Regions from separate parts of the Actinoplanes sp. NPDC051851 genome, predicted to be linked through region 3. Evidence: riboswitches for the same ligand, from Rfam matches in the RefSeq annotation. Region 3 holds a riboswitch; each other region holds the start of a gene.
What was found. Region 3 has a riboswitch for glycine ahead of gcvT (glycine cleavage system aminomethyltransferase GcvT). Riboswitches for the same ligand answer to the same signal wherever they lie in the genome.
Positions count from the first base shown of each region.

Region 1 (3,266 bases), on a different contig from region 3:
ATACTTCCGGCGCAGCCGCCGGATCATCGACCAGCTCGCGCCCAGGATCGGCCCGAATCACGGGCCGTTCGTCCTGCAGGCCGCTGGCGCCGGGGCCTGGGACCTGGCGATCACGGATCTTGTCGGTGCCCTGTCGGAGGAGGACGTCGTGATCACCACGGCGGAGAAGGACGCGCTGCGGGAGCTCATGGAATACCTCCAGAAGCCTCTGACGTACCTGGAGCAGATCCGGACCTCGGACTGACGGCCGAAGGGCCTAGAGGTTTCGTTCGCGGATGTCGTGCAGCAGGGCGTCGATCCGGGAGCGGTCGGGGTGTTCGGGCAGGTCCGTCGTGGAAGCGGCGGTGGCCAGGTCCGTGAGCAGTGCGGTCGCCCACGCGGTGACCTCGGGCCAGGGGATTTCGCCGTGTTTGATCGCCAGGAGGCGGTCGCGCAGTGGGGTGACGTCGACCAGGATCTCGCCGGTGCGCAGGACGTGGGCGCCCGCGTGCAGCAGGCGGATCATGTGCATGGCCTGCTTGTGGTTGGTCTCGCCGGTGCGCTCGCGGCGGGCGTTCACCCGGGCGAGCTGGTCGCGGGCGTAGTTGCCGTAGGTCTCGGCCACCCGGCGGGAGAGGAACGCCGCGCGCGCGTCGACCAGCGCCGAACCGTCCGCGGTGATCACCTCGACGATCGGCGACCAGAGCACCTCGAGGACGGTCGGGTTGGCCTGGGCGGCGAGCACGCAGAACCGCTCGACCTCCCAGGAGAACTGCTCCTCCAGGGGGCCGTCGACGTGCGTGGGCGGCTTGTCGAGGCTCCAGAACGCCCGGGTCGGCGCCGCGAAGACGCCCCGCCGATCGTGGTCGGAACCCGGGACCTGGAGTCCGTAGGCGCGGGAACCGACCACGACGGAGAGGATCACAGGTCGAGCACCGTGCCGTCGATGTCGTCCAGCTCGGCCTGCGAGAGCGGCAGGTTGTCCAGCGCGGCGATGTTGTCCTCCAGCTGCTCGACGCTGGACGCGCCGATGATCAGGCTGGTCATCCGCGGGTCGCGCAGCGCCCAGGCGAGCGCCATCTGGGCGAGCGACTGGCCGCGCCGCTGGGCGATGTCGTTGAGCGCGTGCAGACGGCCCAGGGTCTTCGCGTCCAGGGCGTCCTCGTTGAGGAAGACGCTGGTCCGGATCCGCGAGTCGTCCGGGATGCCCTGCAGGTAGCGGCCGGTGAGCAGGCCCTGCTGCAGCGGGCTGAACGCGATGCACCCGGCGCCGGCCTGCTCCAGGGTGTCGAGCAGGCCGTCGTGCTCGGTCCAGCGGTTCAGGATCGAGTACGACGGCTGGTGGATCAGCAGCGGCGTACCCAGGTCACGCAGGATCGCGGCGGCCGCGGCGGTCTGCTCCGACCTGTAGTTGGAGAGGCCGACGTAGAGCGCCTTGCCGGAGCGGACGATCGCGTCGAGCGCGCCCATCGTCTCCTCGAGCGGGGTGTCCGGGTCGGGGCGGTGGTGGTAGAAGATGTCCACGTAGTCGACGCCGAGCCGCTTCAGCGACTGGTCCAGCGACGAGATCAGGTACTTGCGGGAGCCGAAGTCGCCGTACGGGCCCGGCCACATGGTGTAGCCGGCCTTGCTGGAGATGACGATCTCGTCCCGGTGGTGCTTGAGGTCGGTCGCGAGGATCCGGCCGAAGTTCTCCTCGGCGCTGCCGGGCGGCGGGCCGTAGTTGTTGGCCAGGTCGAAGTGGGTGACGCCGAGGTCGAAGGCGCGGCGCACGATGGCGGCCTGCCGGTCGATCGGCCGGGTGTCCCCGAAGTTGTGCCACAGCCCGAGCGAGATGGCCGGCAGGTGCAGGCCACTGCGCCCGGCGCGGCGGTAGGTCATCTTCTCGTAGCGTTCATCCGCAGGGAAGTAAGTCACAGCCACAGCCTAGGCATGCCGATCATGGAGGGGTGCGCTGGTAGGTTTGTCGCTGCCGGCAATACCCGCGCGGGAGAGACCAGTTGGCGCCGAAGAGGCAAATCCTCCCCGGAAACTTTCAGGCAAAAGGACCGCGTGGGCAGGCGACTCTGAAATACCCCATCACGGGGTATGACAGAGGGGGAGGTTGCTTTGTCAGCCTTCTGGAGCCTGGAGTCGCCCATGACCTCGCCGTTCACCCATCGCCACATCGGCCCGCAGACCGACGAGCAGATCTCCATGCTCAAGACCGTCGGGTACGCGTCGCTGGACGAGCTGATGGACGCCGCGATCCCCGAGTCGATCCGTTTCCACGGGCGTCTCGACCTGCCCGAGGGCGCCTCGGAGGAGGAGACGATCGCCGAGCTGCGCGCGATCGCCGACCGGAACGTCCTGGCCACCCCGATGATCGGGCTCGGCTACTACGGCACGCACACGCCCGCGGTGATCAAGCGGAACGTGCTGGAGAGCCCGGCCTGGTACACCGCCTACACGCCGTACCAGCCGGAGATCAGCCAGGGCCGCCTCGAGGCGCTGCTCAACTTCCAGACCATGGTCACCGACCTGACCGGCCTGACCACCGCGAACGCGTCGATGCTGGACGAGGCGACCGCCGTCGCCGAGGCGATGACGCTCTCCAGGAGAGCTTCCACGTCGAAATCCTCGGTGTACGCCGTGGACGCCGACACCTTCCCGCAGACGCTCTCGGTCCTCCGGACGCGGGCCGAACCGCTCGGCATCGAGGTCGTCCTCGTCGACCTGGACCGTGGCGACGCCCTGCCGGACGAGTTCTTCGGCCTGCACCTGCAGTACCCGGGCGCCTCCGGCGCGGTCCGTGACCACGCCGCCCTGGTCGAGGCCGCGCACGCGAAGGGCGCCCTGGTCACGGTCGCCGCCGACCTGCTCGCGCTGACCCTGCTGCGCGCGCCGGGCGAGATCGGCGCGGACGTCGCGGCCGGGACCACCCAGCGCTTCGGGGTCCCGCTCGGCTTCGGCGGCCCGCACGCCGGGTACCTCGCGGTCCGGGCCGGTCTGGAGCGCTCGCTGCCCGGCCGCCTGGTCGGTGTCTCCAAGGACGCGGACGGGGCGCCGGCGTACCGTCTGGCCCTGCAGACCCGCGAGCAGCACATCCGCCGGGAGAAGGCGACCAGCAACATCTGCACCGCGCAGGTCCTGCTCGCGGTGATGGCGAGCATGTACGCGGTCTACCACGGCCCGGCCGGCCTGCGCGCGATCGCCAAGCGGGTGCACGGCCACGCGCTCACCCTGGCCGGCAGCCTGACCGCCGCCGGGATCGCGACCACGCACGGCGCGTTCTTCGACACGGTCAC
Region 1 is NZ_JBFAYF010000102.1:4,687-7,952, reverse strand. Features, by position in the region: gene AB0M08_RS44840 (hypothetical protein) at 1-244, shown strand, start outside; gene AB0M08_RS44835 (nucleotidyltransferase domain-containing protein) at 257-904, opposite strand; gene mgrA (L-glyceraldehyde 3-phosphate reductase) at 901-1,902, opposite strand; glycine riboswitch at 1,957-2,040, shown strand; gene gcvP (aminomethyl-transferring glycine dehydrogenase) at 2,119-3,266, shown strand, end outside.
Region 1: it holds a riboswitch for glycine, as region 3 does, so the genes downstream of both, gcvP (aminomethyl-transferring glycine dehydrogenase) here and gcvT (glycine cleavage system aminomethyltransferase GcvT) in region 3, are expected to answer to the same signal.

Region 2 (3,266 bases), 130 kb from region 3:
AGAGTCGCGGGTAGAGGGGGTGTGCGGCGGCCAGGGCCGCGACCCGGTCGCGCAGCGTGCCCGCCGCCGCCTCGTCGAAGCCGGGCCGCAGCGCCGCCGCGATCACGTCGGCGACCTCGGTGAACGCCGCCGGGCCGAAGCCGCGCGTGGCCAGCGCCGGGGTGCCGATCCGCAGGCCGGAGGTGACCATCGGCGGGCGCGGGTCGAACGGCACGGCGTTGCGGTTCACCGTGATCCCGATGTGGTGCAGCCGGTCCTCGGCCTGCCTGCCGTCCAGCTCGGAGCGGCGCAGGTCGGCCAGGACGAGGTGGACGTCGGTGCCGCCGGTCAGCACGTCGATCCCGGCCGCCGTCGCGTCGGGGGCGGTGAGCCGCTCGGCGAGGATCCGCGCCCCGGCCAGGGTGCGGCGCTGCCGGTCGGCGAAGTCCGCGGTGGCCGCGATCCGGAAGGCCACCGCCTTCGCCGCGATCACGTGTTCCAGCGGACCGCCCTGCTGACCGGGGAAGACCGCACTGTCGATCTTCTTGGCCAGGTCGGTGCGCCGGGACAGGACGACCCCGCCGCGCGGGCCGCCGAGGGTCTTGTGGGTGGTGGTGGTGACCACGTCGGCGTACGGCACCGGGTTGGGGTGCAGACCGGCCGCGACCAGCCCGGCGAAGTGCGCCATGTCGACCAGCAGGAGCGCGCCGACCTCGTCGGCGATCTCCCGGAAGGCCGGAAAATCGAGCTTCCGAGGGTACGCCGACCAGCCCGCGATGATCATTTTCGGCCGGTGCTCGTGAGCCATGCTCCGGACCTCCGCCATGTCGACGCGGCCGGTCTCCGGCGACACCCGGTAGGCCACCGGCCGGTACAGCTTCCCCGAGAAGTTGACCCGCATGCCGTGGGTGAGGTGCCCGCCGTGGGCCAGGTCCAGGCCGAGGATGGTGTCGCCGGGGCTGAGCAGGGCGGCCATCGCGGCCGCGTTCGCGCTCGCCCCCGAGTGCGGCTGCACGTTCGCGTACGCCGCGCCGAAGAGCGCCGAGACCCGCTCGATCGCCAGCCGCTCGACGACGTCCACGTGCTCGCAACCGCCGTAGTAGCGGCGGCCCGGATAGCCTTCGGCGTACTTGTTGGTCAGCACGGAGCCCTGTGCCTCCAGGACGGCCGCCGGGGCGAAGTTCTCGCTGGCGATCATCTCCAGGGTGTCGCGCTGCCGGCCCAGCTCGGCGGCGATCGCGGCGTGGATCTCGGGGTCGTCGACGGCGAGCGCGCCACCGGCCGGGCGCTCGTGGTCATGGGGGAAACGGGTGCTCAACGCGGAAGGCTCCTCGGTCGTGGTCGGGGCCTCCCTCGCTCTGTCATGGGGCCTGAGAGGTTCACCGCCGCGGCGGCTTGCACCTTGGGCGCGGCACGCCCGGGGCATCCTGGGCGTACCGACTTTCCAGAGTCGCCAGACCGTTGCGGTACGGGTGCCTGAGAGATTCTGAGGGAGAAGTTGCTCCTTCGGCGCCTCGCTCGGGTGGCGAGGGCTCTCCCGCTACGGGGTTGCGGCGAATGTCTTGAGTTGTGGTCAGGAAAGCTAGCCGGACCGGGCCCGCCGGTCAAGATCGTCAGCGCAGCCGGGGGGTGTGCCCGGCCAGGGCCAGCTCGACCAGCTGCTGCACCGTGGACCGCAGCACGGGAGCGCGGCGGTACCCGGAGCGGTAGGTCAGCAGGCCGTTCCACAGATCCAGGAGAAGGTCGACGTCGATGTCGGCGGGCAGGTCACCGCGGGCGATGCCGCGTTGCACCACGGTACGGGCCAGCGCCCGGCGCGGCTCGATGATCCGGGCCAGGATGGTGCGCTCGGTCTCGGGGTCGTCGTCGATGGACCCGAGCAGCAGCCGCAGTTGCCCGCCGTCGGCCCCGGCGGTGTAGCCGGCGATGGTGTCGATCAGCTCCAGCAGTTCGGCCCGGGTGTCGCCCTGGTCCGGCACGGTGTGCACGGTGCTGCGCCGGGCGAGGAGATCGGCGATCAGGACGATCCGGTTCGGCCACCAGCGGTAGACGGACTTCTTGGCCATCCCCGCCCGGGCCGCGATCTCCTCCATCGTCGTGGCGGCGTACCCCGAGGCGTCGAGGATCTCACCGGCCGCGGTGAGGATGCGCTCACGTGCCTCCTCGGGCGAGAGGCGCGGACGGCGGACGCCGGTCTGTTCGGTCACCACCCCATCCTTTCAGGTGTGGCGCCGACCACCGGTCCCGGCCGAACCTCAAGGAAACTATCCGTTTCCTTCAGCGCTGAAGAGTCTTTTCAAATCGTCTTCCTGACGCTAGCCTCGGAAACGCCTCGTTTCCTTAGGAGTTCTGGATGACCCTCGCCTGGACCGTTGCCGACCGGTGGCGCGACCGTCTGGTGGCGCTGAGCCACAGCCTGCACGCCGAACCGGAGACCGCGTTCGAGGAGTTCGCGTCCTCGGCCAAGCTCGCCGCCCTGATGCGCGACGCCGGCTTCGCCGTCGAGCACGGGGTCGGCGACCTGCCGACCGCGCTGACCGCCACCTACGGCGCCGGCGACCTGACCGTCGGCGTCTGCGCCGAGTACGACGCGCTGCCCGAGATCGGCCACGCCTGCGGCCACAACGTCATCTGCGCGGCCGGCGCCGGTGCCGCGATCGCCCTCGCCGCGGTCGCCGACGAGCTGGGCATCCGGGTCAAGCTGATCGGCACCCCCGCCGAGGAGACCGGCGCCGGCAAGGTGCTGATGCTCGACCACGGCGCCTTCGACGACGTCACCGTCGCGATGATGGTGCACCCCGCCCCCGGCGTCGACGTCGTCGACGTCAAGGTCAGCTCGCAGACGTCCAGCCGCTTCGAGGCGACCTTCCACGGCCGGGCCGCGCACGCCGCGGCCGCGCCCCACACCGGCGTCAACGCCGCCGACGCGGCGGTCGTCGCCCAGGTCGCGATCGGCCAGCTGCGCCAGCAGATCCCCGGCGAGTTCCGGATCGCCGGCATCGTCACCGAGGGCGGCCGGCGGTCCAACATCATCCCCGAGCGCGCCCGCCTGGAGTACGAGTTCCGCACCCTCACCGCCGAGCAGATGCCCGACCTCAAACGGCGGGTCCACAACTGCTTCCACGGCGCCGCCCTGGCCACCGGCACCACCCTCGAACTCCGCCAGTCCCACCCCGACTACCTCGACCTACGCCAGGACGCCTTCCTCACCGAGGCGTACGGCCGGGCGCTGACCGCGCTGGGCCGGACCGTCCACGCCATGCCGCCCGGCATCGTCGGCGGCTCCA
Region 2 is NZ_JBFAYF010000010.1:200,199-203,464, forward strand. Features, by position in the region: gene glyA (serine hydroxymethyltransferase) at 1-1,297, opposite strand, end outside; glycine riboswitch at 1,434-1,529, opposite strand; gene AB0M08_RS13520 (TetR/AcrR family transcriptional regulator) at 1,593-2,186, opposite strand; gene AB0M08_RS13525 (amidohydrolase) at 2,333-3,266, shown strand, end outside.
Region 2: it holds a riboswitch for glycine, as region 3 does, so the genes downstream of both, glyA (serine hydroxymethyltransferase) here and gcvT (glycine cleavage system aminomethyltransferase GcvT) in region 3, are expected to answer to the same signal.

Region 3 (3,266 bases):
CGCGTTCGATGAAGAGCTGCGTCTTCGCCTTGGTGGCGCTCGCCTCCGCGACCATCGCGACGATCCTCGCCACCACGCTCTCCGCGGCCGGGCGCGCTATCCGGACGCGCAGGCTACCGGTGCCGTTGACCGTTCCGGCGAAGACCTCGTCGCCGGGCTGCTTGTCGACCGGCAGCGGCTCCCCGGTGATGCTCGCCTGATCGACCTCGCTCCGGCCCGCCACGACGTGGCCGTCCCCGCCGATCCGCTCGCCCGGCCGTACCGCGATCACATCGCCCACGCGAAGATCGACCGCGTCGACCAACTCCTCCCCGGCGGCCTCTGCGCCGGACGGCTCTGCGCCGGACGGCTCTGCGCCGGACGGCTCTGCGCCGGACGGCTCTGCGCCGGACGGCTCTGCGCCGGTGGCCTCCGCGCCCGTGGCCGTAGCGCTGGCGGCCGTAGCGCTGGCGGCCGTAGCGCTGGCGGGCTCTGCGCCGACTGGCTCTGCGCCGACTGGCTCTGCGCCGACTGGCTCTGTGCCGGCTGGCTCTGTGCCGGCTGACGGTGGTGCGGCTGGAGACGGTGCGGCTGACGGTGGTGCGGGTGGCGACGGTGTGGGTGTGATGAGTCGTGACGCACGTTCCGGGGCCAGGTCGAGCAGGCGCCGGACCGAGTCCTCGGTACGCCGGGTCGCCAGCGCCTCGAGTGCCCCGGACGTCGCGAAGATGACGATCAGCAGGGCGCCTTCGAGGACCTGGCCGATCGCCGCCGCCCCGATCGCGGCGGTGACCATCAGCAGGTCGACGTCGAGACGCCGGGCGCGGAGTTCCCGCAGTCCGGCCAGGCCCGGTTCCCAGCCGCCCGCGGCGTAGCAGGCCAGGTAGCAGGCCCACCACACCCCGGCCGGGCCGCCGCCCAGCTGGACGGCGAGTCCGAGCCCGAAGAGCGCGGTCGCGGCGGTGGCCCATCGAACTTCCGGTAGCGAGAAGATCGTCACGGGCCGGAAGCATACCTGCGCAGACACGTAGATACGCAAGTACGTATGCAGAAGGGTGGTGGGATAGGCTGGCCGGCATGCACGAGCGGTTACCGGACTTCGACATGCCCGACGACGAGCAGGTCGACCTCGCCGCCGAGACGTTCCGGCTGCTCGCCGACCCGACGCGGATCAAGGTGCTCTGGGCGCTGCTGCAGGGTGAGTCGTCGGTCGCCTGCCTGGCCGAGATCGCCGGGACGTCCCCGACGGCGGTCAGTCAGCACCTGGCCAAGCTGCGGATGTCCCGCCTGGTCACGGCGCGGCGGCAGGGCACGTTCATGTACTACTCGGCCGCCGACGAGCACGTCCGGCGCCTGCTGTCCCAGGCGCTGCACCACGCCGACCACATCGACCCGGAACGCCCCACGGCCCAGCCGGCCTAGCGGTCGATCGTCTCCGGGCGGAGGAGAGGGCCGGGCCCGGTATCGGCGTCGGCGATCGGATCGAGGTGCCGGGTGGCGATCGCCCCGGCCGTGGCGCGTGTGAACGCCACCATGCAGCTCGCCATCGTCAGCACCGTCTGGCTGCCGAATGCCCGGTCAGCGGCGTGGTGAGTGGGCATGCGGTAGGGTCCCGTTTCACAAGTGAAGACATCGCCGCGACTGCCGCTGCGGGAGAGTCCCCGTTTCCTGTGAACGGGGCGCCGAAGGAGCAACTACTTCCTCAGAATCTCTCAGGCCCCAGTACCGCAATGGTTCAGGCGACTCTGGAAAGTCGGGCTCCTCGGAGTCCGCGCCCACGGTGCAAGCCGTTCGGAAGAACGGTGAACCTCTCAGGCCCCATGACAGAGCGAGGGAGGCCCGGAAACCGATTCGAGGAGCCTCCCCCGTGAGACGCACCGCCCTGTACGACGTCCATCAGCGCCTCGGCGCCTCCTTCACCCCCTTCGCGGGCTGGGCCATGCCGGTCCGCTACGGCTCCGATGTGGCAGAGCATTCCTCGGTACGGCGAGAAGCCGGCCTGTTCGACCTGAGCCACATGGGACGCCTCGAGGTCGCCGGAACGGACGCCGCGGCGTTCCTCGACTACGCGCTCGTCGGCCGGCTCTCCGCGGTGACGGTCGGCCGCGCCCGGTACACGATGCTCTGCCACACGAACGGCGGTGTGCTCGACGATCTCGTCGTCTACCGGCTCGCCGAGAATCGTTTCCTGGTGGTGGCGAACGCGGCGAACACGGGTAAGGTCCGCGCGATGCTCGGCGAGCACTCCGGCGGATACGCGGTGTCGATCGGCGACCCGTCGGACGGCGCGCTGATCGCCGTGCAGGGCCCGGCCGCGCGTACGGTCGTCGGTGACTTCCCGGACCTGCCGTACTACGGGATCACCGAGGCGTCGCTGGCCGGGCGGGACGTGCTGCTGGCGCGGACCGGGTACACCGGCGAGGACGGGTACGAGATCTACTGCGCCGCCGGGGACGCCGCGACGATCTGGGAGTGGGCGAGCGCCGCCGGGGCCCGTCCCGCCGGTCTGGCCTGCCGGGACACGCTGCGCCTGGAGGCGGGCATGCCGCTCTACGGCCACGAGTTGTCGGTCTCGGTCACGCCGTTCCACGCCGGACTGGGCCGGGTGGTGGCGCTCGGCAAGCGGGACTTCGTCGGGGCGCAGGCCCTGCGGGCGGTCGCCGCCGCCGGTGTCGAGAAGCAGCTCGTCGGCCTGGTGACGGCCGGCCGCCGGGCCCCACGGGCCGGGTACGCGATTCTCGACCCGGAGACCGGCGCGGCGATCGGCTCGGTGACCAGCGGGGCGCCCTCGCCGACGCTGGGTCACCCGATCGCCATGGCATATGTAGCGACTCATGCGGATAAAACGGGTGGGAAGGTCCTCGTGGACATCCGTGGCACCCACGAGGAGGCCACCATCGTCGATCTGCCGTTCTACCGCCGGGAGTCCTGATGCGTTTCACCCGTGAGCACGAGTGGCTGACCGGCGACGAGATCGTCACGGTCGGGATCACCGCGTACGCCGCCGACGCGCTCGGCGACATCGTCTTCGTCGACCTGCCCGAGGTGGGCCGGGTCCTGACCGCGGGCGGCGTGGCCGGCGAGATCGAGTCCACCAAGTCGGTCAGCGACGTCTACGCCCCGGCCGACGGCGAGGTCGTCGAGGTCAACCCGGCCCTCGAGGACGACCCGGGCCTGATCAACAGTGACCCGCACGGCGCCGGCTGGCTCTTCAAACTCCGCGTCACCGGCGAGCCGGACACCCTCTCCGAGCAGGAGTACACCGCCCTGACCGCGGGTTAGCCCCC
Region 3 is NZ_JBFAYF010000010.1:72,456-75,721, reverse strand. Features, by position in the region: gene AB0M08_RS12920 (HAD-IC family P-type ATPase) at 1-979, opposite strand, end outside; gene AB0M08_RS12915 (metalloregulator ArsR/SmtB family transcription factor) at 1,057-1,401, shown strand; gene AB0M08_RS12910 (hypothetical protein) at 1,398-1,580, opposite strand; glycine riboswitch at 1,620-1,717, shown strand; gene gcvT (glycine cleavage system aminomethyltransferase GcvT) at 1,847-2,911, shown strand; gene gcvH (glycine cleavage system protein GcvH) at 2,911-3,261, shown strand.